Linked DNA regions of Pleomorphomonas sp. T1.2MG-36. The protein of the gene in region 2 interacts with the protein of the main gene of each other region in a pairwise test. Links are inferred from orthologs where the notes say so. Each region holds a gene or a part of one and is shown on either strand. Other genes may lie near its edges.

What was found.
Region 1: the proteins of QQZ18_RS17955 (region 2) and ccmE interact in binary tests that used the Escherichia coli proteins (3 or more experiments, as listed by UniProt). The link is inferred for Pleomorphomonas sp. T1.2MG-36 from one-to-one orthologs.

Annotation. Positions count from the first base shown.
Region 1 is NZ_CATNLY010000012.1:489,229-503,707, forward strand. What follows is about bases 5,786-8,522. They hold ccmE (cytochrome c maturation protein CcmE), read right to left. Parts: upstream 7,521-8,522; coding sequence 7,050-7,520; downstream 5,786-7,049. Other genes in these bases: QQZ18_RS09195 (heme lyase CcmF/NrfE family subunit), read right to left, coding at 5,786-6,936; ccmI (c-type cytochrome biogenesis protein CcmI), read right to left, coding at 7,529-8,522. Outside these bases: QQZ18_RS09170 (bifunctional [glutamine synthetase] adenylyltransferase/[glutamine synthetase]-adenylyl-L-tyrosine phosphorylase), read right to left, coding at 1-389; QQZ18_RS09175 (HAMP domain-containing sensor histidine kinase), read right to left, coding at 581-1,990; QQZ18_RS09180 (response regulator transcription factor), read right to left, coding at 1,969-2,688; QQZ18_RS09185 (Do family serine endopeptidase), read right to left, coding at 2,806-4,326; QQZ18_RS09190 (cytochrome c-type biogenesis protein), read right to left, coding at 4,467-4,940; more of QQZ18_RS09195, read right to left, coding at 4,954-5,785; more of ccmI, read right to left, coding at 8,523-8,641; QQZ18_RS09210 (hypothetical protein), read right to left, coding at 8,774-10,171; QQZ18_RS09215 (RT0821/Lpp0805 family surface protein), read right to left, coding at 10,323-10,784; QQZ18_RS09220 (sensor histidine kinase), read right to left, coding at 10,949-12,331; QQZ18_RS09225 (response regulator transcription factor), read right to left, coding at 12,328-12,990; QQZ18_RS09230 (PepSY domain-containing protein), read right to left, coding at 13,006-13,395; QQZ18_RS09235 (YdcH family protein), read left to right, coding at 13,644-13,895. UniProt on the Escherichia coli protein: Heme chaperone required for the biogenesis of c-type cytochromes. Transiently binds heme delivered by CcmC and transfers the heme to apo-cytochromes in a process facilitated by CcmF and CcmH.
Region 2 is NZ_CATNLY010000045.1:74,693-89,278, reverse strand. The notes cover bases 11,743-14,586. They hold QQZ18_RS17955 (heme ABC transporter permease), read right to left. Parts: upstream 13,607-14,586; coding sequence 12,878-13,606; downstream 11,743-12,877. Other genes in these bases: ftsY (signal recognition particle-docking protein FtsY), read right to left, coding at 13,733-14,586; ccmD (heme exporter protein CcmD), read right to left, coding at 12,657-12,881; QQZ18_RS17965 (DsbE family thiol:disulfide interchange protein), read right to left, coding at 12,076-12,660; QQZ18_RS17970 (YggS family pyridoxal phosphate-dependent enzyme), read left to right, coding at 11,743-12,091. Outside these bases: protoporphyrinogen oxidase HemJ, read left to right, coding at 1-407; transcription termination factor Rho, read left to right, coding at 649-1,914; tRNA uridine-5-carboxymethylaminomethyl(34) synthesis GTPase MnmE, read left to right, coding at 2,090-3,385; tRNA uridine-5-carboxymethylaminomethyl(34) synthesis enzyme MnmG, read left to right, coding at 3,751-5,631; 16S rRNA (guanine(527)-N(7))-methyltransferase RsmG, read left to right, coding at 5,631-6,335; QQZ18_RS18000 (ParA family protein), read left to right, coding at 6,332-7,165; QQZ18_RS17995 (ParB/RepB/Spo0J family partition protein), read left to right, coding at 7,251-8,135; QQZ18_RS17990 (MalY/PatB family protein), read right to left, coding at 8,253-9,401; QQZ18_RS17985 (VOC family protein), read right to left, coding at 9,507-9,902; QQZ18_RS17980 (septation protein A), read right to left, coding at 9,899-10,495; QQZ18_RS17975 (LolA family protein), read right to left, coding at 10,518-11,189; more of QQZ18_RS17970, read left to right, coding at 11,417-11,742. UniProt on the Escherichia coli protein: Required for the export of heme to the periplasm for the biogenesis of c-type cytochromes.

The DNA.
Region 1 (14,479 bases), on a different replicon or contig from region 2:
CAGAGATCGGCGATGTCGGCCAAGGCTATGGCGAGCGCCGCCTCCGCCTTGACGCGGCGGAGGCGTCGACGCAGCGACGCCTCGTCGGCGACGGGTTCGGACAGGGAGGCGATCAGGCTCGCGACGTGCGCCGCCGGATCGCTTGAAAGAACGCGGGTCAGACGCTCGCCATCGCGCAGCGCCGCCTCGCGCAGATGGGCGCTGTTGGAGGCGGCGGCAAGCACCAGGTCACGGGCGGCCGGTGCGCCGGCAAACACCGAGGCCAGCGCCTCGCCGCCCGGCCCGGCCAGGCAATCGTCGAGCAGCGAGCCGGCGATCGCGGCATCCGGGCCGATGGGGGGAACGATGGTGACGCGGTCCTTGAGCGCGCCGTCAGTCCGCTGCGTCATGCCTTCTTCCATCCCCTTGCCCACTCCCGCCGTCCCGTCGTGCCCTGCCCCGGTATCAGCCGCCAGCCGAGCAAGTCTTCTCGCAAGCGGCTCCGGCGAAACGGATACGCGAACCAGCTTATCGTCTTGTTCTGGCATAAATCCTAACGCGTGCCGCGATACACTTTAGGGCACTCTTCCGTCTGATCGGCTCAGACCGGCGCTCTCGACGCGCGTTGAATCGGCAAGTGTAGGCTGACCTTGAGGCCGGGGCCGGCGTCGCCGAGCGTCACGCGGCCACCATGCAGATGCGCCACCGCCGCCACCAGCGACAGACCGAGCCCGGATCCCTGCCGGCTGCGGGCGTCATCGAGGCGACCGAAGCGCGACAGCGCCTTTTGCCTGTCGGCCTCGGCAATGCCCGGGCCGTCGTCGGTCACGGTCAGACAGAGATCATCGCCCTCGATGGCGCCGGCCAGCGCGATCGAGGGCCCGTTTTCGCCCTCGGACCGGCCATACTTGATGGCGTTGTCGATCAGGTTGGACAGGGCCTGACTCAGGAGCGTGCGGTTGCCGCTCAGCGGCAGCGGCCTCGTCGTTTCGAGCGCGAGACGGCCACCGACGTCTTCCACCACCGGTTCGTAAAGCTCGACGATCTCGTCGAGAATGTCGGCTGCGTCGAGCGGCTCGAAACTGTCCCCCGAGGAGCCGGCCTCCATGCGGGCGATCTTCAGAAGGGCATCGAAGATGCGGATGAGGTTGTCCGCCTCTTCCATGGCCGACGTGATGGCCTCGCGATAGTCCTCAACCTCGCCGCCGCGCCGCAAGGTTTCCTCCAGGCGGCCGCGAAGGCGGTTGAGCGGCGTCTTGAGATCGTGGGCGATGTTGTCGGACACTTCCTGCAAGCCGGTCATCAAGGCCTCGATGCGGTCGAGCATCTCGTTGAGGCTCAGGGCGAGATTGTCGAACTCGTCGTTCGAGCCCTTGACGGCGAGGCGATGGGTGAGATCACCGGACATCAGCCGGCGCGACGTCTCGGCCATATTCTCGACGCGCTTGAGGACGGAGCGCCCGACGAAAAACCAGGAGACGAAGCCCGTCACCACGATGACGATGATGGCGTAGCGGGACGCCTCGAAGATCAGTGAGCGGAGCTGGCCGATCTCGCTGATGTCGCGGCCGACCAGTAGCTTGAACCCGCCGGGCAGGCCGAACACGCGCACGATCGCCTCGTAACGGCGGCTGGCATCGCCATCGAGGCGCTGGTAGGTGACCGACGTGGTGTCGCCGTCCGACAAGCCGAGGATGGACAGCGGCGGATCGGCGACATTGCCGACCACGGTGCGGCCGGAGGAGTCGGCGACGAGATAGAGGCTGGCGCCGGGGCGGCGGCTGCGCAGATCGACGGCGCTGACCAGTTGGCGAAGGCCGCCACGCTCGTACTGGTCGGACAGCGAGTTGATTTCGCTGTCGATGGTGTCGCTGATCTGCGAGTCGAGCAGTTCGGCCGTGTTGTTGGTGATATAGGCGGTCAGGAACAGCGTCAGGCCGGAAAAGACGACGAGATAGACCAGCGACAGCTTGAACGCAGTCGTTCGGATCAGCCGCCCGAGCGCGCCCATGTGGCCTCCCCGCCCCTCTCGGGGCCGGCCTCTCGGATCATGTAGCCGGCACCGCGCACGGTGTGCAGCAGCGGCTTGTCGAAGCCCTTGTCGATCTTGCCGCGCAAGCGAGACACATGAACGTCGATGACGTTGGTCTGCGGATCGAAATGATAATCCCAGACGTTTTCGAGCAGCATGGTGCGGGTGACCACCTGTCCGGCGTTGCGCATCAGATACTCGAGCAGGCGGAACTCGCGCGGCTGCAAGGGTATCTCCGTGTCGGCGCGCGTCACGGTATGCGACAGACGGTCGAGCACGAGGTCGCCGACGCGATAGGTCGTTTCCACTTCGGCCGGCCGGTTGCGACGGGCCAGCGCTTCGACGCGGGCCAGCAGCTCCGTGAAGGCATAGGGCTTGGTGAGGTAGTCGTCGCCGCCGGCCTTGAGGCCGCGAACGCGGTCGTCCACCTGGCCCAGCGCCGACAGGACGAGAACGGGCGTCTGATCGCCGCGCCGGCGCATGCCTTCGATGATGGAGAGACCGTCGCGCTTGGGCAGCATGCGATCGACGATCAGTACGTCGAAGCCGCCCTCTTCGGCCATGAAGGCACCGGCCTCGCCATCGGCCGCGTGTTCGGCGACATGCCCGACCTCGTCCAGTGCCTTGACGAGATAGGCCGCCGCTTCCCTGTCGTCCTCGATCACCAGAATGCGCATGTCACCTTGCCCCGCAAAGGTGGTCGTCGACAGACGTTTAGCGCCGGCACGAACCGGCGCAAGGAAAAAGAATACCGGCGGGCGCCGAGCCCGCCGGTACCGGTTGGAGATCAGACCTCACTTCCCCAGGGGGAGGGCGAGGAAGCGAACGCTGTCTCCGGATTTCACGCGCAGCAGGATGGCCTTCTTGCCGGCCTTCTCAGCGCCGGAAATCGCCTTCGACACATCTTTCGGGCCTTCGATGGTCTGGCCGCCGGCCTGAAGGATGATGTCACCCTGGCGCAGACCGCGCTCGGACCCCTTGCCGCTCGGATCGAGATCGGTGATGACGGCGCCGCTGTCGCCGGCACCCACGGCATCGGCGGGAGCGAGCGTCAATCCGTAGTCGTCGAGCGAGGTGTGCTCATCGGAGCCGCCACCGCTTTGCTGCGACGTCGCCACCTGCTCGTTCGGCAGCTCGCCGAGGTCGACCTTGACGGTCTCTTCCTTGCCGTCGCGCCACAGGGTGACGTCGACCACCGTCTTCGGCGGGAAAGCGGCGATCTTGCGGGCCAGATCCTTGGCGTCATCGACCGGCTGGCCGTTGACGGAGAGGATGGTGTCGCCCGCCTTGATGCCCGCCTTGCTGGCCGGCGAGTCGGTCTGCGGCTCTGTCACCAGCGCACCGCGCGCCTTGTCGAGGCCGATGGAGCTGGCGATCTCGTCGGTCACCGGCTGGATCTGCACGCCAAGCCAGCCGCGAACCACCTTGCCGTGGTCCATCAGCGAGGCGACCACCTGTTGCGCCGTCCGCGCCGGAATGGCGAACCCGATGCCGACCGAACCGCCCGACGGCGAGTAGATGGCGGTGTTGACGCCGATCACCTCGCCACCGGCGTTGAAGGCCGGACCGCCGGAATTGCCCTTGTTGATCGGCGCGTCGATCTGCAGGAAGTCGTCATAGGGACCAGCGCCGATGTCGCGGCCACGCGCCGAGATGATGCCGGCCGTCACCGTGCCGCCGAGGCCGAAGGGATTGCCCACGGCCACCACCCAGTCGCCGACGCGCGACTCGTTCGCCGCGAAGGAGACGTGCGGGAAGTCCTTGCCGTCGGTCACCTTGACCAGGGCCAGGTCGGTCTTGGGATCGGTACCGATCACCTTGGCGTCATGTTCGGTGCCGTTGTCGGTCACCACCTTCACGTCGGTGGCGTTCTCCACCACGTGATTGTTGGTGACGACGTAGCCGTCGGCCGAAATGAAGAAACCGGAGCCCTGGGCTAGGCCGTAGCGGTGCTGCGGACTGCGATCACGACCACCGGGCATGCCCGGCATGCCGAAGCGCTTGAAGAAGTCGTAGAACGGGCTGTCGGGCGTCAGGCCGGGCGGCAGACCGTCGTTGGCGCTGTCGCCCTGTCCGACAGTCTCGTCGGTCTTGACGCGGATGGAGACGACGGCCGGCTGCACGCGCTGAACCATGTCGGCGAAGGAAAACACCGCCGGGGTCTGGGGCTGCGACAGGTTCTGGGCCTGGGCCGTGTTGCCGAAGATGAGGGAGGTCTCGCCGGCGACGATGCCGCCGAGAGCCAGGGCGAAAACTGAGCCCAGCATAAGAGCCTTGACGCGGGATTTGGTCGGCTTGTCGGAAGTCCTGAGCATGGGAGAAACTCCAGGGGATGAACTCGGGAACCGGCTATCGATCCGGTTTGTATGGCGTCATATAGCGCCGCCGAGCCTAACCTGAAGATTGCGACCGCATTAAACTTTTGTAAGAATGACTGCCGAAAAGTCGCCTTATTTCAAAGCTTTGGCGACTCATCCCCTTCTTGCGACAGCGCTTTCAGCGCCGCCTCTTCCTCGGCGGAGAGGCTTTCGAGGCCCGCAATGGCGGATCGCCGCCGGAAGGCGAGAAACAGCCCCGCTCCGGCCATGAGCAGCAAGAGGGGTGGCAAACCCCACAAAAGAAGGCCAACGCCGTGGGCGCGCGGCCGGAGCAGCACGAACTCGCCGTAGCGGGCAACGAGAAAGTCGCGCACCGCATCGTCGCTGTCACCGGCGGCGATACGTTCCCGAACGATGATCCTCAGGTCCTTGGCAAGCTGGGCATCGGAGGCGTCGATCGACTGATTCTGGCAAACAAGGCAGCGCAGCTCCTCGGAGATCGCGCGGGCGCGCTGTTCGAGCGCCGGATCGGCCAACCGCTCGGACGGATCGGCGGCAACGGCCGGACCGACGAGCGCGACAAGAAGCGAAAGGATGGCAAGAAGGCGCATCGGAACTCCTCTGTCACTCGGCGGGGGCCACGGGAACTGCCCGTCGGGCCGGCTTCGGCGCACCGACGCGCAGACGCCGATCGGCCAGCGACAAGGCGCCACCTGCCATCATGACCAGCGCGCCGAGCCAGATCAGCGTCACCAGCGGCTTGTCCCACATGCGCACCACCACCGAGCCGGTCTCGCTGCCTTCGCTGCCGAGCGTCACGTAAAACTGCGACAGGCCGTGCGTGCGGATGCCGGCCTCCGTGGTCGGCATCTGCCGCGCCGTGTAGAACCGCCGCGACGGCTCGATGACGAAGCGCACGACCCCGCCCTCCCGGACCGTCATGGTGGCGACGAGCTCGGAGTAGTTCGGTCCGCCCGCGTTGCGCAGCCCATCGAAGGTGACGGAATAGGCGCCGACGGTGGCGGTGTCGCCCGGCTTCATCTCCACGATGGTCTCGCTCTGGAAGGCCGAGGTCGCCACGATGCCGAGCAGCGTCACGCCAAGGCCGGCATGGGCGAACGCCGTGCCGAAAGCCGAGCGCGGCAACCCGGCGAGGCGCCGGAGTCCGACCGAAAGCCCAGCCTCCAGAAAGCGGGCGCGCGTCCAAAGCTCGGCAAAGGCGCCGACCAGCACCCAGACGGCGACGCCGAGGCCGAACAGGGCGACGATGTGCGTTTCCCCCTTCATCCAGGCGGTGGCGATGGCGACCAGCGCGGCAATGGCGAACACCGCCCACAGGCGTTCCAGCGCGCCGAGCAGGTCGCCGCGCTTCCAGGCGAGCAGCGGCCCGAGCGGCACCACCAGCAGCGTTGCGCCGAACAGCGGCCCGAACACGGTATTGAAATACGGCGCGCCGACCGAAATGGCGCCGCCAAAGGCCGAGACGATCAGCGGAACCAGCGTGCCGAACAGCACGACGCCGGCCGCCACCGTCAGGAACACGTTGTTGAGGACGAGCGCCCCCTCGCGGCTGACCGGCGCGAACAGGCCGCCCTGCCGGAGCGTGCCGGCGCGAAAGGCGAACAGGCCGAGGCCACCGCCGATGAACAGGCAGAGGATGCCCAGGATGAACACGCCGCGCGTCGGGTCGGTGGCGAAGGCATGCACGGAGGTCAGCACGCCGGAGCGCACCAGGAAGGTACCGAGCAGCGACAGCGAGAAGGCCAGGATGGCGAGCAAGACGGTCCAGACCTTCAGCGCTTCGCGCTTCTCCATGACGGCGGCCGAATGCAACAGCGCCGTGCCGACCAGCCAGGGCATCAGCGATGCGTTCTCCACCGGGTCCCAGAACCAGAAGCCACCCCAGCCGAGTTCGTAGTAGGCCCAGTAGGACCCCATGGCGATGCCGGCGGTGAGGAAGATCCAGGCGGCGAGCACCCACGGCCGAACCCAGCGCGCCCAGGCGGCATCGATCCGCCCCTCGATCAGTGCCGCGATGGCAAAGGCGAAGGCGATGGAGAAGCCGACATAGCCGAGGTAGAGGAGCGGCGGATGGATGGCGAGGCCGATATCCTGCAGTACCGGATTTAGATCCCGGCCCTCCATCGGCGGCTCGGCAAGGCGCAGGAACGGGTTGGACGTCGTGAGGATGAAGGCAAGGAAGGCCGTGCTGACCCAGCCCTGGACGGCCAGCACGTTGGCCTTCAGCGTCTGCGGCAGGTTGCCGCCGAATGCCGCGACCGCCGCGCCGAACAGCGCCAGGATCAGCGCCCAGAGCAGCATGGAGCCCTCATGGTTGCCCCAGACGCCGGAGACCTTGTAGATCAGCGGCTTTTCCGAATGGGAGTTCTCGACCACGTTGAGAAGCGAAAAGTCGGAGACCAAATAGGCATAGGTGAGCGCCGAGAAGGCGATGACGACCAGCAGGAGCTGCATCATCGAGGCGCGCGGCGCCACCGCCATCAGCGCCGGGTCGCGGCGAAAGAAGCCGACAATCGGCAGGACCGATTGGGCGACGGCGACTGCCAAAGCCAGAAACAGTGCGAAATGGCCGAATTCGACGATCATGCCGCCCTCGCCTAAAGCAACTCCAGCATAAGTGGGCACCGGTTCTGCGCCCGGAGTTGCGTGAAAACAAACTGGATGGAGCATGTTGGCAAACCAGAGTTCGCCAACATGCCCTAGTTCTTCGCCGCCGGCGGCATCGGTCCGCCCGGCTGGCCTTCTTCCCAGACGCCCTGAGCCTTCAGCGCGTCCACCACTTCCTTCGGCATGTAGCGTTCATCATGTTTGGCCAGCACGGTATCGGCTTGGAACACGCCATCCTGGTCGAGCTTTCCCTCGGCGACGACGCCCTGCCCTTCCTTGAACAGATCCGGCAGCAATCCCCGATAGGTCACCGGCACGGCGTTCACCGTGTCCGTGACCTTGAACTCGACCTGTCCTCTGTCCTTGCGCACCACGCTGCCAACCTCGACGAGGCCGCCGATCCTGAGGCGGCGCCCCTCGGTGTTGGGCTGTTCAGTCAGTTCGGTCGGCGTCTTGTAGAGGGTGATCTCACCGGACAGGGCAAAGAGAACGAGGCCGACGGCGGCGGCGAGAACCGCGCCCACCGTGCCGATCAGGATGAGGCGCCGCGTCTTGCGCGTCATGACCATCGTCATTGTCCCTCCGGTTTGGCGATGCCGAGTTCGGCCGCCGCGGCATCGATCGCCGCCAGGGCCTCGGCGTTGCCGGCGAAGGCTTTCCGGGCATCGGCAAGCGCCGCGCCCGCCTTGTCGCTCCGGCCGAGCACCACATTGGAGCGCATCAGCCGGATCCAGCCGTCGCGATCGCCGGGGTCGGCGGCAAGCCGCGCGGCGAGGCCGTCGACCATGCCCTGGATCGCCTCGTTGTTCACGGCTGCTGCCGGCAGGGTCGGCGGTTCCGGCGTATCGGCCGGCTTCTTGAGCGCAGCGAGGATCTCGCCGCGTTTTCCGCGCGTCGTCGAGAGCCAAGGGGCATCGGCCGGGGAGCGGCGGATCAACTCGTCGACCTGTTGCAGTGCCTCGTCGAAGGCGCCCGCCTGACGAAGCCCCTCCGCGTAGTAGAAGCGCGCGCGTGCCCGCTCGGGATCGGCGGCAACGGCGCGCGCCAAGACCGACTGCGCATCGGGCGAGACGATGCCGTCATTGGTGTCGACAAGGCCGGTGCCGTAGTTCTCGAGCGTCGCCGCGTCCGCTTCGCCGGCCGCGACCAACTTGCCCCAAGCCTTCACCGCATCGTCCAGCCGGCCCAGACGAGCGTAGACCGGGGCAATGATGCGCCATCCCGAGAGGTCGTCGGGATTGGCGGCGAGATGCTTTTCGACACGTCCGACCAGATCGGCGACATTGCCGGCAGCGGGCGCCGCTGTCAGGCGCTCGGCGAGCGGCGCGTCGGGCATGTCCGGCTGACCGACGAAGAGATAGAGCGGCAGGGCGATGGCGGGGATGGCGACGACGGTGATCAGCGCCACGATCCTGTTGGCCGCGGGCCGGGGCATTCCCGCTTCCGCTGGCGCGTTGGCGGCCATCAGCAAGCGGCGTCCGATCTCGGCACGGGCGGCGTCCGCCTCCTCGCTGCCGATCAGGCCGCGGTCCCGATCACGGTCGAGCTCGCTCAACTGGTCGCGGTAGACGCGGGTTTCCTCGCCGCTGACTGACGAAAAGGCGCCCGCCGGGCGCGCCATGGGGGCGATGAGGACAAGAACGACCGCCGCCGTCAGCAAAGCCAGCAATATCCAGAAAACCATCCGTCGCTCTTTCCCGAACCCGCCGGCACAGGCCGTCGCCCCGATGCCCCAAGCCGAATAGGGCAATATCGGCGCTTTCTCAATCGACTTCTGGGCGAATTTGAGAAGGATTCTAGAAAAGGCGATCCGGCCTCACGCCGCAGGCCTCGACGACTTGAGCTGCTGCTCCCTGCTTCGGCGAAGATGCGAGGCATAGTCGTCGCCGTAGAGGAAGCCGGCAGCCTTGATCAGATAGTCGACCGCCGACAGTGCCGCCGCGCGCGCCTCGCCGTCGAGGCCCCGCAACTTGGTCGGCAGATCGAGGGCGTAGAGCTCGATCGCCTGATCGACCAACGGCGTCAGGCGGCCGATCAGGCCATTGACCGCCAGGATGTCGCGCGACTTGCCCGTCGCCGCGAACAGGGCGCACAGAAAGGCCGCTTCGGCGCCATCGGCCGGGCCAGGATAGGGAGCCTCCTGAACTCGGAAGGCGCGGCGCATGGCCGGAAGCAGCTTGTCGAACTCGACGAACAGCATGTCCGAGAAGCGCCGCTTGATGGCGACAAGGCGCGGCTGCCAGCCCCCGTCGTTGTCGATGTCCAGGCCGGTGGTGAGTTCGTTGAGGGTCGACCGGAACACGCCGATCTGGGCCATGGCATCGGCCGCGTTGCGGCCGCCGCGAAGAATGGTCTGAAAGCGCGAGGCGGACCGGTCGGCCGCGGCCAGCCCGAGATCGACAAAGGCCGTCGCCGCCGGCGTGGCTCGAACCCGACGAGCCGTTTCGCCGCGCGCCAGCAGCTTGGCAAAGGCGATCAGCGGCGTCACCGTTGCCTGGCGGCGAAACACGCCGGCGGCGACCCAGCCGGCCGTATTCGGATACTTGGCAAGATAGGTGGCGATCTGTTCGAGAAGCCCCATGTCGGCCGGCCCGGTGTCGAGCAAATGCACGATGGCGGCGCTCAGTGTCGGCAGGTCCTGGAGGCGATCGCGCACCGCGATCATGTCATCGATCTCGCGGCGAGCCACCTCGCCACCGATGCGCGACATGAAACGCTGTTGCAGTTTCGGTTCGTCGGCGATCGCCGCGATATGCTTTGCCAGGATGTCGAACAGCCGACCTTCCAGCTTGACGGCCTCTTCCCGGCGGGCAGCATCGTTGGGCAGCGAGGGCGCGGTCTCGGGATCGCTCCAAGCGGCAATCTCGGCGCACTGGAGCTCGTTGGCCGCATAGGACCAGACGTGGGACAGCGTGGCGGCGGTGACGAACCCGTGCGCCGGAAACACTAGCCTTTCCTCGATCACGTAAGGCTCGAAGGCGGCAAACACCAGCCGGCGCATGTCCGCCGGCGGGCCGGCCATGGCCTGCCGGGCCGCGTCGCGGCTCTCGGCGATGGCGCGGGCCGCTTCCAGAATGAGGCGACGGCGAGCTTCGAGCTCGGTGGGAGCCGCCCTGTCGCTCTCCATCCGGCGAACCAGCATGCCGCGCGCCCGCGGCGTCAGTCCGCGCAGGAAAGCTTCGGCCTTGTCGGTCACCACCGCGCGTCCGTCCATGACGATTCCCGTAACTGCTTCTTTACCAAACGATCCTGCCGCAAGATGGTTGATGACTGGTAACGAAGAGGCTGCGGGAACGCACAATGCGAAAAGGCCGACTCTTGCGAGCCGGCCCATCAATCACATGACCCGGGAAGTCAGGCCTGGCTTAGCCAACCACCTGCCAGCTGCCGTCCGGATTGCGGCAGGCGGTACCGCGGGCAACCTGAGGCTGACCGTCGATGTAAACGGTGTTGGTGTAGGGCCGGCAGGTGCGGTTGTTGACAACGGCGACCGGGCCGGGTGAGACCGTGCCGTAGACGCCGGTCTGCGGGTTCTGCCACTGCTGCTGATAGCCGCTATCCAGCGCGCTGACGCTGGCGGCATAGTTGTAGCGCTGGGAGTCGGCATCGAGGCTGGCGCCGATCTGGTTGCCGAGGAAGCCGCCGACAAGCGCGCCGGCCGCGATCGCCGCCACCTTGCCGCTGCCCTGGCCGAAGGCCGAACCGAGGGCCGCACCACCGACGGCGCCGGCCAGCGTGCCGAGCGTCTGGTTCTGGTTGGGGCCCGTCGCGCAGCCTGCCAGCATGGAGGCCGCCAGGCCGACGATCACAAGTTTCTTCAACAACATCTCACCGGGTCTCCGAGAATGGAACCAATTGTTTGGGCGATTCGCCCTTGTTGCTCATAATGGCCTGAAACCATGGCCGAATTTTGGTTACAACTTAATCTTGTCGTAAACGGCCTCCCTCTTCAGATTACTGCTCCCACCATCTGACGTCCTGTCAACGAAATTCAGCTCAGCGGAATGCGAAAGGTCACCGCCAACCCGCCGAGCACGGCCCGGTCCAGGACCAGCGATCCGCCATAGGTTTCCGCGATCTCGGCCGCGATGGCGAGGCCGAAGCCAGATCCGGGCTGCGTCTCGTCGAGGCGCTTGCCACGGCCGAGCACCTCGGCATAGGCGGATGGCGGAAGACCAGGGCCGTCGTCCTCGACGCGGATCTTCACCATCGGCCGGTCGCGGTCGGTTCTGTCGACCGACAGCAGGACGCGCACCTGCTCGCGGCCATACTTGCAGGCATTGTCCATCAGGTTTCCGACCAGTTCTTCCAGATCGCGCCGCTCGATGCGGGCCTTGGGATGGCCGGCGCCCTCGTCTTCCAGATGCAGGCTGCGGTCCGGGTAGGCCCGGCTCAGAACGCGGCTCAGCCCTTCCAAGGAGTGGCGGACATCGGCAACAGCGCCGATCACCTTGCGGTCGGCGGCCAGCCGGGCTCGGTCGAGGTAGCGGTCGACCTCGTCCCGCATGACCGTCACCTGCTCGACCACCTTGTCGGCCAGCGGGCCGCCCTCGGCGCGCGCTTCGTTCAGGATCACCGCGAGCGGCGTCTTCAGCGCATGGGCAAGGTTGCCGACCTGGGTCCGCGAGCGCTCGACGATGGCGCTGTTGGTCTCGATCAGGGCGTTGAGCTCCTTGCCGAGAGCGGCGATCTCGCGCGGCAGACGACCTTCGAGGCGGTTGGCGCGCCCCTCTCTGATGTCGGCAAGGCGGCGGCTCATGGCCGCAAGCGGCCGCAGGCCGAAACTCACCTGCAGGCCGGCGGCGGCCACGAGGCCGAGGGCGAAGGCCGCCAGCGTGGCGAACACCTGGAAGCGGAAGGTCGAGATCTCGTCCGCAAGCTCGGCGACGTTGCCGGTGACGTGAAGATCGTACATGCGCCCGTTGCTGAGAAAGATGCGTTGCGCCGCATGGCGCAGGGCAATGCCGGCCGGATCGCGGGCATCGTTGGTGACCACCGCGCCATTGTTGGGCGGCGGCGGCAGCGACAGCACCTCGCCGAACAACGACTGGCTAGTGGCCACGGTCGACTGCGACTTGGCATCCACCACCACCCAATACCAGCCGGACTGGTAGCGGCCGAACCGCGGATCGCCCATGGTGCCAGGGTCGGGCACGGCGCCGTCGGGTGCCGACGCGACCACGCCGGCCAGCGTCTTTTCGTAGACGATGATCCGTTCGTCAAAGGAGCGGATGAGGCTGGCGCGGTAGAGTTCGGTCAGGAGCCAGCCGAAAGCCGCCAAAGCGATGGTCGCCCAGAGCGCCGACGCCAGGACCAGGCGCAGGGCCAGCGAGCTCTTCAACCATTCGCCCAGTTTTCTGAGGCGCGCGTTCATTTTCCGGACGCGATGCGATAGCCGAGGCCGCGCACCGTCTCGATCAGATCGATGCCCATCTTCTTGCGCAGCCGCCCGACGAACACTTCGATGGTGTTGGAGTCGCGGTCGAAGTCCTGGTCGTAAAGATGCTCGACCAGTTCGGTCCGCGAGATCACCTTGTCCATGTGCAGCATGAGATACTGGATGAGACGGAACTCGTGCGACGTCAGCTTGATGGGATTGCCGTCGACGGTCAGGCGGCCGGCCTTCACGTCGAGCCTCACGCGCCCGACTTCCACCTCGTTGGAGGCACGGCCGGCGGCACGGCGCGTCAGCGCCCTGAGGCGAGCCAACACCTCCTCCATATGGAAAGGCTTGGCGACGTAGTCGTCGGCCCCGGCGTCGATGCCGGCCACCTTGTCGCTCCAGCGATCGCGCGCGGTCAGCAACAACACCGGCACCAGCCGGCCATCCCGCCGCCAGGCTTCCAGCACGCTGAGACCATCCATCTTAGGCAGGCCGATATCGAGGATCACCGCGTCATAGGGCTCGGTATCGCCGAGGAAGTGCCCTTCCTCGCCATCGAAGGCAGCGTCCACGGCATAACCGGCATCGCGGCATGCGGTCACAAGCTGCCGGTTCAGGTCACGGTCGTCCTCGACCACAAGAATCCGCATGCTCTGGTTCCCGATTCAACGAAGCCTCTGACCGGACGTCGCGTCGACCATGACGTTGTCCACCCGCCCCCCTTCGCGCATGACGACGAGCCGATAGACCAGCAACCCGCCCCCCTCGCAGAGTTGCGCGTCGACGATCTCTCCGCCGACCACGCGCGCTATGACGCTCAGCCTCTGAACCGCGCCCTTGCCGACGACGGCCTGCGCCTCGGCGGGCGTCAAACAACGCGCCTCGGCGGCTTGTCCCATGACGATCGGCAGCGCCAGGAAACACGCCACGACGAGTGGGAATCGCTTGCGATTGGTGTTCATGAGCAGGACATTAGCCACCCGAGCCTGAATGGTCCATGAACACCGATGGCGCTCGCCGTTCATGCGCGGGCCGGCGAAATCCGAGTCGCCCACCGGCAGGCTCTCCCTCCCGTTTCACCCTCTGCGCCCCCCATCCGCTCAAAGGATCGGCGTCGAGGCCCTTGCTTCGGCCTCGCCGGGACGGGTGAAACGCATTTTTCCCATCGCAATCAATGCCAGCCGAAGACCGTCATAGGGAAATCCCTGTTGGTGTAACGCCCGCATACGACTTTTGATCCACCTCAAGGCCTTGTTGCGACAAGGAGGTTAGCCTTGGGAAGATGTGAAGAGGGGGCAGTGACATGAGCATCCCGAACGAGCTTTCCGTGGAATTCCCCGGCAGTTGGGACACCATTGAACAGCTCATGCTGTTCGATGCGGTCTTCTGCGACCTCGCCACTGCCTATCAGGAGATCAACCGGCGCATTTACCGCATCGAGTCGCTGGAGGAGCCGGCCGAACCGGCCGTCCTCGCCGATCTCAAGCGTCACCGGTCTCTGCTCAAGGATGAAATCGCGGCCGCTGTTGCCGCGTCCAGACGCGCCGTGGCTTGACACCCCTCCTCGTTGGGCCTCTGCGCTATAGCCCGCGCCGTCCCCGTCCGACGGCGCGGGCTAGCTTCGTCTTCCTTCACCTCACGACCAGATAGGCGGTCTCGGCGTTCGAGCTGAGCGGCGCGAACATGCGCATCCGTCATGCGACTTGGCCGAACGTCGGGGCGCCAAGTTCTTCTAACAGCCCATGGTGCCGTTCATTATATCAAACATATAGCGGAAGGTGCCCGCCTCGTCGGACCGTCGCCTGAGCCGATTTTTGATCTCGGCGCGAGAACCGCTTCCCGTCGCATATCGAGCTTCCATGGTGTGAGGTCTTGTACGGCCGAGGACGATCGCTTGCAAGCGCCACATCGCGATCAATGAAGGCAATGGTTCGATCCCAAGCACCAGCCGGTATCGACAACACATGCGCAACATGACAGTGCCGGACGGTCGCTGGCATCAGAAAGTCGGCTTGCTGGAGCCTCCGCTCACTACAACCTAAAAGAGTATATCACCAAGTCGATGTTTCGATGCACGGTTGCCAGCCCCGTCGATCGCTCGCCGCAACCCCACCCAAGACGAGCCGACGGGCCAGCCCC
Region 2 (14,586 bases):
TCGGCCATCTGTTTTCCGTCATCGCCTGGATGGCCGGCATTTTTTATCTGCCGCGCCTTTTCGTCTACCACGCCGATGCCGAGGTGGGGTCGGCTCAGTCTGAGACGTTCAAGGTGATGGAGCGCCGACTCCTCAAGGGCATCATGCGGCCAGCCATGTATGGCACTTGGGGTTTTGGCCTCTGGCTCGGTTTGAAGGGTGGCTGGTTTTCCGGCGCGTCCTGGCTGTGGCTGAAAGCCTTGCTGGTGCTTGCCCTGACCGTTTACCACTACCAGCTCGATGCTTGGCGCAAGGCCTTCGCGATTGATGCAAATCGGCGCAATTCCCGCTTTTTCAGGATGATGAACGAGCTGCCCACAATCATTCTCCTGGGCATTCTGACCTTGGTTGTGCTGAAGCCGTTTTGACGCTGAGGCGACGGGTTGCCGTCTTGCCGCGCCGGTCGGAACAGAGTATAGCGAAATCCGTCCCTCGCTTCGCGGGCAGGCATCTTCCGGACGGAGCGTTCGGATAGTTTTCCCGTGGCGGCTCCCCGCCGTCACTGCCAGCCCGCGTCTTTCGGAAAAGATCGTCGATGCGTATCCCCACCGAGGGGAGTTTTGTGTTTTCGACTTCAATTCCTTTTTCCAGCCAAGAGATGCCTTGTCCATGTCGGAGATGAAGCTCCAGGATCTCAAGAAGAAGACCCCCACCGAACTTCTGGCCGTTGCGGAAGAAGTCGAGGTCGAGAATGCCTCGACCATGCGCAAGCAGGAACTGCTGTTTGCCATTTTGAAGCAGCTTGCCGAGCAAGAAGTCGATATCATCGGCGAGGGTGTCGTCGAAGTGCTGCAGGATGGGTTCGGTTTCCTGCGCTCTCCCGATGCCAACTATCTGCCAGGTCCGGACGACATCTATATTTCGCCGGCCCAAATTCGTCGGTTCTCGCTCAGGACCGGCGACACCGTCGAGGGGCAGATCAGGAGCCCCAAGGAAGGCGAGCGCTACTTCGCGCTGCTCAAGGTCAACACCGTCAATTTCGAGGACCCCGAGAAGGCGCGCCACAAGGTGCACTTCGACAACCTGACGCCGCTCTATCCTGACGAGCGCTTCCGCATGGAAGTCGAGGGCGTGCCGTCGAAGGACTTTTCGGCGCGCGTCATCGATATCGTGGCGCCGCTTGGCAAGGGACAGCGCGCGTTGATCGTTGCGCCGCCGCGTACCGGCAAGACGGTCCTGCTGCAGAACATTGCCCACTCGATCACCACCAACCATCCGGAATGCTATCTGATCGTTCTTCTGATCGACGAGCGTCCGGAAGAAGTGACCGACATGCAGCGCTCGGTGCGCGGCGAGGTGGTGTCCTCCACCTTCGACGAGCCGGCGACGCGCCACGTCCAGGTCGCCGAGATGGTCATTGAGAAGGCCAAGCGTTTGGTCGAGCATGGCCGTGACGTCGTCATTCTTCTCGACTCCATCACCCGTCTCGGCCGAGCCTACAACACTGTGGTGCCGTCTTCCGGCAAGGTGCTGACCGGCGGCGTCGATGCAAACGCGCTGCAACGGCCCAAGCGCTTCTTCGGCGCGGCACGCAATATCGAGCAGGGTGGGTCGCTGACCATCATCGCCACCGCACTGATCGACACCGGCAGCCGCATGGACGAGGTGATCTTCGAAGAGTTCAAGGGCACGGGCAACTCGGAAATCATCCTCGATCGCAAGATCTCCGACAAGCGCGTGTTCCCTGCGATCGACATCCAGCGTTCCGGTACCCGCAAGGAAGACCTGCTGGTGGCGCCGGACAAGCTCAAGAAGACCTTCGTTCTTCGCCGCATTCTCAATCCTATGGGAACCACCGACGCAACCGAGTTCCTGTTGGACAAGCTGCGGCAGACCCGAACCAACGGCGATTTCTTCGATTCCATGAACACCTGATCCGGTCGACGGTGTTTCACGTGAATCAGTGAAACACCGTCGATTCGGTACCGTTTCAAATCGCCAGAATGTCGATGAGGGCCCCGTTGGGGCCCTTGCCTTTTGAACATACCGCCAACCCCAACGGTACTCCCTGGGTTCGGCACTACGAAGGTATCAACGGAGACATCGAATCGTGACCGAGACGATCTTCGCCTTGTCGTCAGGTGCGCCGCCAAGCGGCGTCGCGGTGGTGCGTGTCTCCGGACCTCAGGTTCGATTCGTACTCGAAACAACGATTGGGCATGTGCCTGCTTCTCGCCGTGCGGTGTTGCGAGACATCAGTGGAAATGGTCAGCTGATCGACCGCGGTCTGGTGCTTTTCTTTCCGGGGCCGGCCAGCTTTACCGGTGAAGACGTCGCCGAGTTCCATCTTCACGGCGGTCGAGCGGTCCTATCGGCTTTTCTCGCCTATATTGGTGGGCTACCCGGGCTGAGACTGGCTGAAGCCGGAGAGTTCACGCGGCGAGCGTTCGAGAATGACCGCCTGGACCTGACGGAGGCCGAGGGACTTGCCGATCTGATCGCTGCCGAGACAGACGCTCAGAGGCGGCAGGCCTTGCGACTGGCTGGCGGAGCGTTTCGACAGAAGGCCGAGGAGTGGCGCCAGCGTATCATCGGCCTCAGGGCCTATGTCGAAGCTGATCTTGACTTCTCCGACGAGGAGGATGTGCCGGCTGACGTCTCAAGTGGCGTTGTTCCGGCCGTTGCCGGCCTGCAAGCGGAAATCGAACGCGCACTGACAGCTGGAGAGCGTGGCGAGCGGATTCGCGATGGTTTGGAAGTGGTGGTGCTCGGGCCGCCCAACGCGGGCAAGTCCAGCCTGGTCAACGCCCTGGCCGAACGTGATATCGCCATCGTCACGGACATTCCCGGGACTACCCGCGATGTCCTGGAAGTCCGCCTTGATCTTGACGGTTACGCCGTGACGTTGATCGACACAGCCGGTCTTCGCGACGGTGGCGATACCATCGAGGCGGAAGGTATGAGGCGCGGTAGGGCGAGGGCGGCGGCGGCTGACATCGTTCTATGGCTTGATGAGACTAGTGCCCTCCCGCCGGACGAAGTGTTGGCGCTTGAGGCTGCGGTTTTGAGGGTTCGGACAAAGGCTGATCTCTCTCCCGGGGAGGGTGAAGGGATCCGGGTTTCGATCCATGATCGGACTTCGATCGATCGTCTGCTTCTCAGGTTGTCCGAGGAAGCAGCCAGTCGACTGGGCGGAGAGGCACCGTTGGTCAGCCGCGTTCGTCAACGGGGGTGCTTGGATCAGGCTTGTAAGGCACTACGAGAGGCTGGAGCTCCTGGCCTTCCTGCAGAGGTGGTAGCCGATCACCTTCGGCGGGCTAGTGATGCACTTGGACGCCTGACAGGTCGGATCGATGTGGAAGAGGTGCTGGGCTCCATTTTCTCGACCTTTTGCATCGGCAAGTAACCGATTCTCATCCGAAACGAATCTCCAGAAGCACTTATAGGCGGAATGGCTGCGGCGCGCGGCGGGCTGAAATTCGCAGTTAATTAACGGTGTTTCACGTGAAACACTCCACAGCCTGTGGAAAAGTCTTCGGATTCGCCTCCGAACCGAACCACGGAATCGAGCCTTTTCGAGGCGAGATCGGGCGAGAAAGACCGGAAAACAGCGCTTTCGGCTTTGACCTTATAGCCTCAATTGCCCTATGAAGACCCAACTGACCCCTGTCATCGGGCGCCACGCGCCGAGAAGGGCTTAGCTCGGTCGGCCACGGCGCCAATGGTCGCGCCAATTGGGCAGCGGCGACACTTGCAGATATCGGAGCGACAGTGAACGATCTGGAACGCTTTGACGTAATCGTTATCGGCGGTGGCCATGCGGGCGCCGAAGCCGCGCACGCCGCTGCGCGTAGTGGTGCGCGTACTGCGCTGATTACACATCACTTTTCGACTATTGGCGCGATGTCCTGCAATCCCGCGATTGGCGGGCTGGGCAAGGGACATCTCGTTCGTGAAGTCGATGCACTCGACGGCTTGATGGGCCGAGTTGCCGATGCTGCCGGCATTCAGTTCCGTCTTCTCAATCGACGGAAAGGGCCGGCCGTGCGGGGTCCTCGCGCGCAAGCCGACCGAAAGCTCTACAAGGCGGCGATGCAGGCCGAGATTGCGTCGACAGCCAACCTTTCGGTGGTCGAGGGTGAAGCCGACGATATCGAGGTTACTGACGGTAGTGTTTCGGCAGTCGTCATAGCGGATGGGCGTCGGCTGACCTGCGCTGCTGTGGTTTTGACGACCGGGACCTTTCTGTCCGGACTTATTCATCTCGGCCCCAAAACGACGCCGGCAGGGCGCATCGGCGAACGGCCGGCCATGGGATTGTCACGAACGCTTGCTCGGCTTGGGTTACGGCTCGGTCGCCTCAAGACGGGTACGCCGCCCCGGCTCGACCGCCATTCGATAGACTACGCCTCACTGGAGGCACAGCCGGGCGATGAAAGCCCGGAGCCATTCTCCACGCTGACCTCGATAATCGCCCAGCCGCAGGTTGCCTGCTACATCACCCGAACGAGCGAGGCAACGCACCGGGTAATTCGTGACAATGTCCACCGCTCGCCCATGTACTCCGGTCAGATCGGCAGCCGCGGACCTCGCTATTGCCCATCGATCGAAGACAAGATCGTCCGCTTCGGGGATCGGGACGGGCATCAGATTTTTCTGGAGCCGGAAGGGCTCGACAGCGATCTCGTCTATCCCAACGGCATCTCGACGTCCTTGCCCGAAGATGTGCAGGACGCGATCATTGCGTCGATTCCCGGGCTGGAGCGGGCGCGCATCGTCCAATACGGCTATGCCATCGAGTATGACCACATCGACCCTCGCGAGCTGCAACCGACGTTGGAAGCAAAGAAGCTGGCCGGATTGTTCCTCGCCGGCCAGATCAACGGCACCACCGGTTATGAGGAAGCGGCGGCTCAGGGTCTTGTCGCCGGCATCAACGCGGCCCGGCGAGCGGGTGGGGCGGAAGGCATCGTGTTCGATCGAGCCGAAGCCTATCTCGGTGTGATGATCGATGATCTTGTCACCAAGGGTGTGAGTGAGCCCTATCGCATGTTCACCTCCCGTGCCGAGTATCGCTTATCGCTGAGGGCGGATAACGCCGACCAGCGGCTGACGGCCCGTGGGCTTGCTCTCGGTGTGGTCGGGTCGACCCGTGCCCTTGCCTTCTCGGCAAAGATGGCGGCGCTGGAAGCCGCGCGGCAAACGGCGCTGTCACTCTCGCTGAGCCCGCGTGAAGGCGAGGACCATGGCCTTGCTCTCAACAAGGATGGCGTCCGACGGACCGCTTATGAGCTTCTCTCCTATCCGGACATGTCATTGTCCCGCCTTGCCGGCATCTGGCCTGAGCTCGGTTGTTTCGATAGCGTGACGAGCGCGGCCCTGGAGACCGAGGCGCTCTACGCCGTCTATCTCAACCGGCAGGAGGCCGATATCGCGGCGTTTCGACGCGACGAAGCCCGCGCATTGCCGGCTGATCTCGATTATCAGGCGGTGACGGGGCTTTCCAACGAAGTCCGGCAGAGGTTGGAATCGGTGCGACCGACCACTCTCGGTCAGGCCGGTCGTATCGATGGCGTGACGCCTGCCAGTCTGACGCTGCTTCTCGCCCACTTGCGCAAGCTTTCGGCGCGCCAGAAAGGGGAGGCCGCCTGATGACGGGGAAGGTAGCGAACCCAGCCGAAACGGATGACGACCTGGACGCCGTGCGGGCCATCCTGCCACTGGATGCGGCCATGGAAAGACGGCTTGTGGCTTATGTTGGTCTCGTTCGGAAGTGGCAGCCGGTCAAGAACCTAGTTGCACCGTCAACTCTTCCTGACATCTGGCGGAGGCATGTTGCCGACGGAGCGCAGGCGTTCGCTGCTCTGCCGAACGCCCGGCGTTGGCTCGACATCGGCTCGGGCGCCGGTTTTCCTGGGCTCGTGACGGCCATCCTGTTGGCGGATGTGGAGGGCGGTTCAGTGACTCTCGTTGAGTCCAACGGGCGGAAAGCGGCATTTTTGCAGGCGGTCGCTCGCGAATTGAGCTTGCCGGCAAAGATCGTTTCGGATCGCATCGAGTCGCTTCCGGAACGACTATCGCCCAATGAGAATCGATTCGACGCCGTTTCGGCTCGGGCTCTCGCCTCGTTCGATCGTCTTCTCGAGTATGCCGAACCTTGGCTGTGCGCTGGAGCAACGGGCGTTTTCCACAAGGGACAGGATTTTGCCACGGAGCACAGGCAAGCGTCTCTCTCGTGGAGCTTCGATCTGGTAGAACGGAAGAGCCGGATCGAAGCCGACAGCCGCATCATTCTCGTCGATCATGTCCGCCGGCTGCCGACTGCCGGTCTTCCAGAACAGGATGCCCGCCGATGAACCGCCTTCCGCACAGTCCCCGCGTGTTGTCGCTGGCCAACCAGAAGGGCGGCGTCGGCAAGACGACCACGGCCATCAACCTCGGCACGGCCCTGGCCGCCATCGGCGAGGAGGTGCTGATCATCGACCTCGACCCGCAGGGCAACGCCTCGACCGGCCTCGGTATCGATCGCAAGTCGCGCAAGGTGTCGACGTATGATCTTCTGATCGGCGAAGCGGAACTGCGGGAATGTCTGGTGCCGACGGCCGTGCCGCGGCTCACCGTCGCGCCGTCGACGTTGGACAATCTTGGGGTGGAGCTGGAAATCGCCGGCTCGGGAGATCGTGCCTACCGTCTCAGAAAGGCCATCGCCCGGCATGTCGAGGCGGTGGAGAACACGGGTGGTCGCGAGAAGAACTTCACCTACGTGCTGATCGACTGTCCGCCCTCGCTCAATCTGTTGACCATCAATGCGCTGTCGGCCTCGCACTCCATCCTTGTGCCTCTGCAGTGCGAATTTTTCGCCCTTGAGGGCTTGTCGCAGCTTCTCTCCACCGTCGAGCAGGTCAAGCGCAGCCTCAACCCGGAACTCGGTATCCATGGCATCGTGCTCACCATGTATGACGGCCGCAACAACCTCAGTGCGCAGGTCGTGCAGGACGTTCGCGCCAATATGGGCGATGCCGTCTATGAGACGATCATTCCGCGCAACGTCCGCGTTTCCGAGGCGCCCTCCTACGGCAAGCCGGCGCTGCTCTATGACCTCAAGTGTACGGGCAGCCAAGCCTATCTGAAGCTTGCCTCTGAAATCATCCAGCGCGAGCGGCGTTTCCGCGCCGTCGCGGCATAAGGTATCCCGGAGTCAGGGATGCCGGACCACGAAGACCTCGTCGAACGTGTGGTTCCCGGGGGCTGAAGAAAGCGAAGGGAAAGTCATGAGCAGCGTCAGCGACGAGAGCGGACGTCGGCGGCTGGGCCGGGGACTGGCGGCGCTGATTGGCGATGCCAGTTCCGAATTCGAAGTGGTCGAGCGGGTCCGCGGCATTCGCAAGGTGTCGATCGACCTCATCAAGGCGAACCCCAAAAACCCGCGCCGTCTGTTCAAGGAGGAAGACCTTGAAGAGCTGGCGGGGTCCATTCGCCAGCACGGCATGATTCAGCCAGTTGTGGTTCGGCCGGCGCCGGCCGGCGGCAATGGGTATGAGCTGATCGCCGGTGAGCGGCGGTGGCGCGCCGCGCAGAAGGCCGGCCAGCACGAGATCCCCGTCATCATCCAGGACGTGACCGACCGCGAGGCGATGGAAATCGCCATCATCGAAAACGTTCAGCGGCAGGACCTCAACCCCCTGGAAGAGGCAATGGGATACGACCAGCTCATTCAGGAGTTCGAATACACGCAAAACGACCTCGCCTCGGTGATCGGCAAGAGCCGCAGCCATGTCGCCAACACGCTGCGTCTGCTCAAGCTGCCCGAACCGGTGAAGGAGTATCTCAACGCAGGTGCTTTGACGGCCGGCCATGCCCGTGCCCTGATTGCCGCGCCCGATCCCACAGCGCTTGCCAAGCGTATCGTCGAGGAGGGCATGACCGTCCGTTCGGCGGAGACGCTGGCGCAGGCGACCATTTCGGAGCCGCATGGTCGGGCAAAGGTGGCAAAGCCGGACAAGGATGCCGATACGCGAGCGCTGGAAAAGCGGCTTTCCGACGCGTTGGGGCTGTCCGTGGAAATTCGTCACAAGCCCAACGGCTCGGGCGAGATGCGGCTCGGCTACGCCAGTCTCGATCAACTGGACGACATCATTCGTCGTCTGGAAGACTGATTTTTCCGATTTTCACCTGTTCGATTCGCAAGCGAAACGCCCCGACGATGTCTCGCCGGGGCGTTTTGTTTCGATTCCGATCTTTCGGACCCGTAACGATCTCGTCGGGAGAGAGTCTCAGCGCTGGGAAAGTGCCTTGACCATGCGGTCGATGCCTTCATCGAGCATGGAGCGAGGACAACCGAAGTTCAGACGAACGTGATGGTCGTCGCCGCCGAAGCTGGGGCCGGGGTTGAAGGCGACTTTGGCCTTGTCGAGGAAGAAGCGATAGGCGTCCCCAAGATCGAGCTCTGAACAATCGAGCCAGGCGAGGTAGGTCGCTTCCGGGGCGGTGATCCGGATTCCTGGAATCTCCCGTTCAAGGCGCGCAACGAGATGGTCCCGATTGGCTTCGAGATAGGCAAGCAGGGCTTGTTTCCAGGGGCGTCCGTTTCGGAGTGCCGCTTCGGTGGCGACAAGCCCAAGCACGTTGGCGCCTTCGCTCATGCCGAGATTGGCGGCGATGAAGCGACGGCGCAGATCGGGATCGGGAATGATGGCGTAGGCCGTCTTCAGGCCGGCGATGTTGTAGGTCTTGCTGGCCGCCATCAGGGTGATAGTTCGGCGGGCGATATCCGGCGAAAGGGACGCAATGGGCACGTGCCTGACTGCCCCGTAGACGATGTCGCAATGAATCTCATCCGAAATGATTACGGCGCCGGACGAAAGGCATGCGTTGGCGATTGCCGCGAGCTCGGCGCGCGTCCGCACGCGACCGGTGGGATTGTGCGGGTTGCAAAGCAGGAAAGCTGCCGCGCCGGCGAGGGCGCCGGTCAGACGATCGAGGTCGACGGCGCAACCCTGGGCGACCGGCAACACCGGAACGTCGACGCGGGTGAGATCCCAGTTGCCGGCAGCGGCGAGGATCGGCGGATAGACCGGCGTTTCGACCACCAAGCGGTCGCCGGGTTGAGCAAAGGCCTTGAGCGCCTGGTTGAAGCCCGGCACGACGCCTGGCAGAAACACCACGTCAACAGGCGATATGGTCCATCCATAGAGATCCTGCATGTCGGCCGCGATCGCGTCGCGCAGCGAGGCTGGCCCAGGACCGCCGTACCCGAACACCGGATGATCCAGGCGGTCGCGCAAAGCGGTGGCAATCGGCTCGGCAACGGGGAAATCCATGTCGGCCACCCACATCGGCAGAACGCCCTCGGGATAGCGGTCCCATTTGGAGGTGGGTACCTGCCGTCGATCGATGACGGTGTCGAAGTCGTAGGCAGCCATGAAGAAAATGTCCTTGTCGTAGAGGCGGATCAGCCGACACTAGACCCAAAGCCCGGACCCGATCCAGCCTTTGGACGCATGTTGATTGGGCAGATGATGCTGTTGTCAGGCGGCTCGCTTCGGCTCGATGAGATCCCAGCGGTTGCCGTAGAGATCTTCGAAGACTGCGACGGTACCGTAGGCCTCGAAGCGGGGCTCTTCGAGAAAGCGAACGCCTCGGGACGAGAACGACGCATGGTCTCGGGCGAAATCGTCGGTCTCGAGGAAAAGGAAAACCCGGCCGCCGGTCTGATCGCCGATATGCGCCGCCTGTTCCGGACCGTCAGCCCGGGCAAGCAGCAGGGCGGCTCCGGATCCGGTTGGAGCGACCCGCACCCATCGCTTGCCGTCGCCAAGCGGCGCGTCGTCTATGAGGGAGAAGCCGAGTACATCGACATAGAAGGCGATCGCCTCGTCATAGTCGGCGACCACGAGCGCCACGCTGGCGATCGTCCGGGTCATGCGGGATCCTTGGAAATGCCCGGCTGTTCGATGGCGTGACGCGACAGAAGTGGCAGTTGCGCGATCGAGAACAGCAAGGTCAACGGCATGATGCCCCAGACCTTGAAGGCGACCCAGAACTCGGTCGTCTGGGTGCGCCAGATCAGCTCGTTGAGGACGGCAAGAAGAAGGAAGAACAGGCCCCAGCGGATGGTCAGTTTGCGCCAGCCCTGTTCGTCGAGATGGAAAGCGCCGTCGAAGACGTATCCGAGCAAAGTCTTGCCGAAAAACAGACCGCCGAGGAGCGCGCCGCCGAACAGGGTGTTGACGATGGTCGGCTTCATCTTGATGAAGGTGTCGTCGTGCAGGATCAGCGTCAACGTGCCGAAGATGGCGACGACGATACCCGTCACCAGCGGCATGATGGCGAGGCGTCGGTTGATCGCCCAGGAAGCGATCAACGCCACCGCCATCGCCGCCATGAAGGCACCGGTGGCGGCGAAGATACCGAAGCGGCCGTTGGCAAAGAAGAAGACGAGAAGCGGGCCCAGCTCAAGGGCGAGCTTGAGCCAGGGATTCTCGGCCTTGCGGCCGGCGGCGGGCATCTCGGTCATCATCACTCCTGGCGGGCTGCGGTCACTTGTACTTGGAATAGTTGATCTGGAACCATTCCGGATTGGTGGGATTGCCCACCTTGGTTTCGTAGATGGCCACCGTGGTGTCAAACCCCTGATCGTCGGTTACCGTCCACTGCTTCAGTTCGGTGGTGCGTGCATCGAAGTAAAGCGTCAGATGGCTGGTGACGAACGTGCCAGGGTCTTGAAGGCGGATGACGATGAAATCGGAATCGGCGCTGACCGACTGCACCACTGCCTCTTCAAGCAGGTTGATGTTCTTGTCGAGCAGGAAGCGCAATGGCGTTTCCGACAGAAGATAGAGCGTCTGCGACTGCATGGCCTTGTCGTCGACCGCAACTGTCCGGCCGTCGACTGTGATGTCGAGCTGTGCCGGCGGATAGTAGCGGAAACGCATCTTGCCGGGCCGGTCGATGACGAAATAACCGGTGGTCTCGCCGCCATCAGGCGCCGTCTGCAGGAACTTCCCTTCGAAGGTGGTGATCGAGTTGAAGTAGCGGTTGACCGCCTGCACCGTGGCGAGCTGCTCGGGCGAAAGATTGGCGAGGTTGGGCTTGGCCAGCGCTTCGGTTGTTGCAAGGGGTACCGCGGCGGTGGCGAGCGCCAGCGTCACGCCGGCACCGGCAATGCCGCTCAGGAACGCACGGCGCCCTATCCTCAGGGTTTGAAACATCGCGGATACCCTTTCCGTTGTTACTTTCCGCACGCGATGGCGACGCTGCGGCACACGTCCCACCCACTTAAAGATCAGAAGATGGCGAAACAAGGTAGAGTTTCCAGCGCCGTATTGACAAGACGGCGGCGTGCGCCAAAGACAGGCGGCAGGGTTGGCGACAGAGATGCCTCCGGCCCTTCGGGACTTGGGCCTTCGCGGCTTTGGCGGAGAATGGAGAGGCCAGCATGACCATTTCCGAAGCGCTTGGACGGGTGCGGGCGGTGATCGAGGGGGCCGAGGAGGAGGCCGGACGGCCAACCGGTTCGGTGACGTTGATCGCCGTTTCCAAGACCTTTCCGGAGGCCGATGTCCGTGCCGCCATCGCCGCCGGGCAGTTCGTCTTCGGCGAAAACCGCGTGCAGGAGGCCGCCACCAAGTTTCCGTCGGTAAAGGCGGATTTCCCCAGCGTTGAGCTGCATCTGATCGGACCGTTGCAGTCAAACAAGGCGCGCGAAGCGGTGGCTTTGTTCGATGTCATCCACAGCGTCGACCGCGACAAGATCGCGGCGGCTCTTGCCAAGGAAATGCGGACGCAGAACCGTTTCCCCAAGCTGCTCGTGCAGGTCAACACCGGGGAGGAGCCGCAAAAGGCTGGTATCGCGCCGCGCGAAACGGTGGACTTCGTGAAGCGCTGTCGCGACGTGCACGGCCTCGCCATTACCGGGTTGATGTGCATCCCGCCGGTCGGCGATCCGCCAGCGCCGCATTTCGCGTTGCTCGACGAACTGGCGCGGCGGGCTGGGGTGGCCTTCCGCTCGATGGGCATGTCGTCGGATTACGAAACGGCGATCGGCCAGGGCGCGACGCATGTGCGGGTCGGCAGCGCCATTTTTGGCTTCCGGGACTACGGCGCCGCCTGAGCGCCCAGCGCCCTGTCGATGGCCGGTCTCAGTTCCGTCGAGATTCTGTCGGGCGTAAGCGGCCCCACCAGCTTGGCGACGATGTGACCGTCGGCCACCACGAAGGTTTCGGGCACGCCATAGACGCCCCAGTCGATGCCGACGCGACCTTTGCGATCGGCGCCGACGGCGGCATAGGGATTGCCGAGGCCGTTGAGGAAGCGCAGCGCCTGATCGTCGGCGTCCTTGTAGTTGAGCCCGTAGAGGCGGATACGCCGGTCCTCGGCGATTTTGGTCAGCAGCGGATGCTCGGCACGGCAGGGCGCGCACCAACTGGCGAACACGTTGACGACGGAAACGCCTTTGGCGAGGTCGGTCGACGAAAGACCGGGAACCGATGCTCCGTCTTGCGTCAGTCCGGCGACGGCGTCGAGCCGGAAGTCGGGAACCGGTTTGCCAATCAGTGCGGACGGTACCTCCGCCGGGTCGCCCGCTCCGAGTCTTGCGTAGAACAAGGCGGCAAGCGCCAGAAACAAGACGAGCGGAACGAGCGCGAGAAGGCTGGCGCGGCGGCGGGAAGACGTGCTCAAGCCTGCGTCTCCAGCTTGGCGTCCAATGATGTTTCGGGCGCCAGTCGAGCCGCGGCGCGCGCCGATCGGCGGGTCAGGCCTTGCGCCTCAAGGGTCCTCAGCGTGTGTCTCAAACGGCGATGATCCAGAACCACCCAAAACGTGAGGCCGAAGGCGGCAAGCGCGGCCGCTCCGTAGCTCAGGACAATGAAGCCGGCATAAGGGCCGAGAGAAGCGATCATCGGGCGGCTCCGGCGGCAGTCAGGCCGAGCGCGCGAATGCGCCGACGCAAAATCTCATTGCGCATGGCGGCCAGGTGCAGCGTGGCGAGAAGGGCGGTGAAGGCCAATGCCATGGCCGCGAGCGGCAACAGCATGGTGACGTCGATGGTCGGACCGTCGATACGGAACACCGAGGCAGGCTGGTGCAGAGTGTTCCACCAGTCGACCGAGAACTTGATGATCGGCAGATTGACCGAACCGACCAGGATCAGGATTGCGGCGGCGCGCGCGCCGCGCGTCGGATCCTCGATGGTACGCCAGAGTGCGATGAGGCCGAGATACATGATGAACAGCACCAGCACCGAGGTGAGGCGCGCATCCCACTCCCAGTAGGTGCCCCACATCGGCCGACCCCACAGCGATCCGGTCACCAGGGCCAGCGCGGTGAAAGTGGCACCGATCGGGGCGGCCGCGCGAGCGGCGACATCGGCAAGCGGATGTCGCCAGACCAGGGTGCCGAGCGCGGACACGGCCATGATGGCGTAGGTCAGCATGGACAACCAGGCGGCGGGCACGTGGATGTACATGATCCTGACGGTCTCGCCCTGCAAATAATCAGCCGGCGAGCGGATGACCAAGGCGAGACCGCCGGCGAACAACATGACGGTGAGCCCGGCAAGCCAGGGGATCAGGCGGCCGGCAAGTGCTAGGAAGCGTGTTGGATTGGCCAGATCGGCGAGGGGCATGCTTGCCTCGGAGCGTGGGTGCGCGGCCGTCAATCGCGGCTTCGACGTATTCCAGACTGCACAAATAGCGGCTTCGTCGGCGACCGGCAATCCGCAGCGGCGCGAAGGACGCTCAGGGCGGCACCGTCAGTCGCCAAGTCCGGCGATGGCCCGGGCAAAGTCGCGGGCAGCAAAGGGCTCAAGATCGTCGATCCCCTCGCCGACGCCGATGAAGTGCACCGGCAGGCCAAACTTCTCGGCGATGGCGACGAGGATGCCACCGCGCGCCGTACCGTCGAGCTTGGTCATGACGAGACCGGTGACACCGGCCGTCCGGCCGAAGGCTTCCACCTGGGAGATGGCGTTCTGGCCGGTGGTAGCATCGAGCACCAGCAGCACGTCGTGCGGCGCGGTGGGGTCAATCTTGCGGAGGACGCGGACGACCTTCTCGAGTTCGGCCATCAGTTCGGCCTTGTTCTGCAAGCGGCCGGCCGTATCGATCATCAGAACGTCAATGCCCTCGGCTTTCGCCCGGGTCAACGCGTCGAAGGCGAGGCCGGCCGAATCGGCGCCAACGTCGCGGGCAACGATCGGCACGTTCGTGCGCCCGGCCCAGACCTTCAACTGGTCGATGGCGGCGGCACGGAAGGTGTCTCCGGCGGCCAGCATGACTTTTCGGCCCTCGGAGGTGAACTTCAAGGCCAGCTTGCCGATGGTGGTGGTCTTGCCGGACCCGTTCACGCCGACCACGAGCACCACCTGCGGCGCCTTGTCGACCTTCAGTGCGAAGGGGATGGCGACCGGGGCGAGGACATTTTCCACCTCGGCTGCGAGAATGGTCTTCACCTCGTGGTCGGTGATGTCCTTGCCATAGCGCTCGGCGGACAGGCGCTCGGCGATAGCCGACGATACGGCAACGCCAAGGTCGGCCTGGATCAACACGTCCTCAAGTTCCTCGAGTGTGTCGGCGTCGAGCTTGCGCTTGGTAAAGATGGAGACGA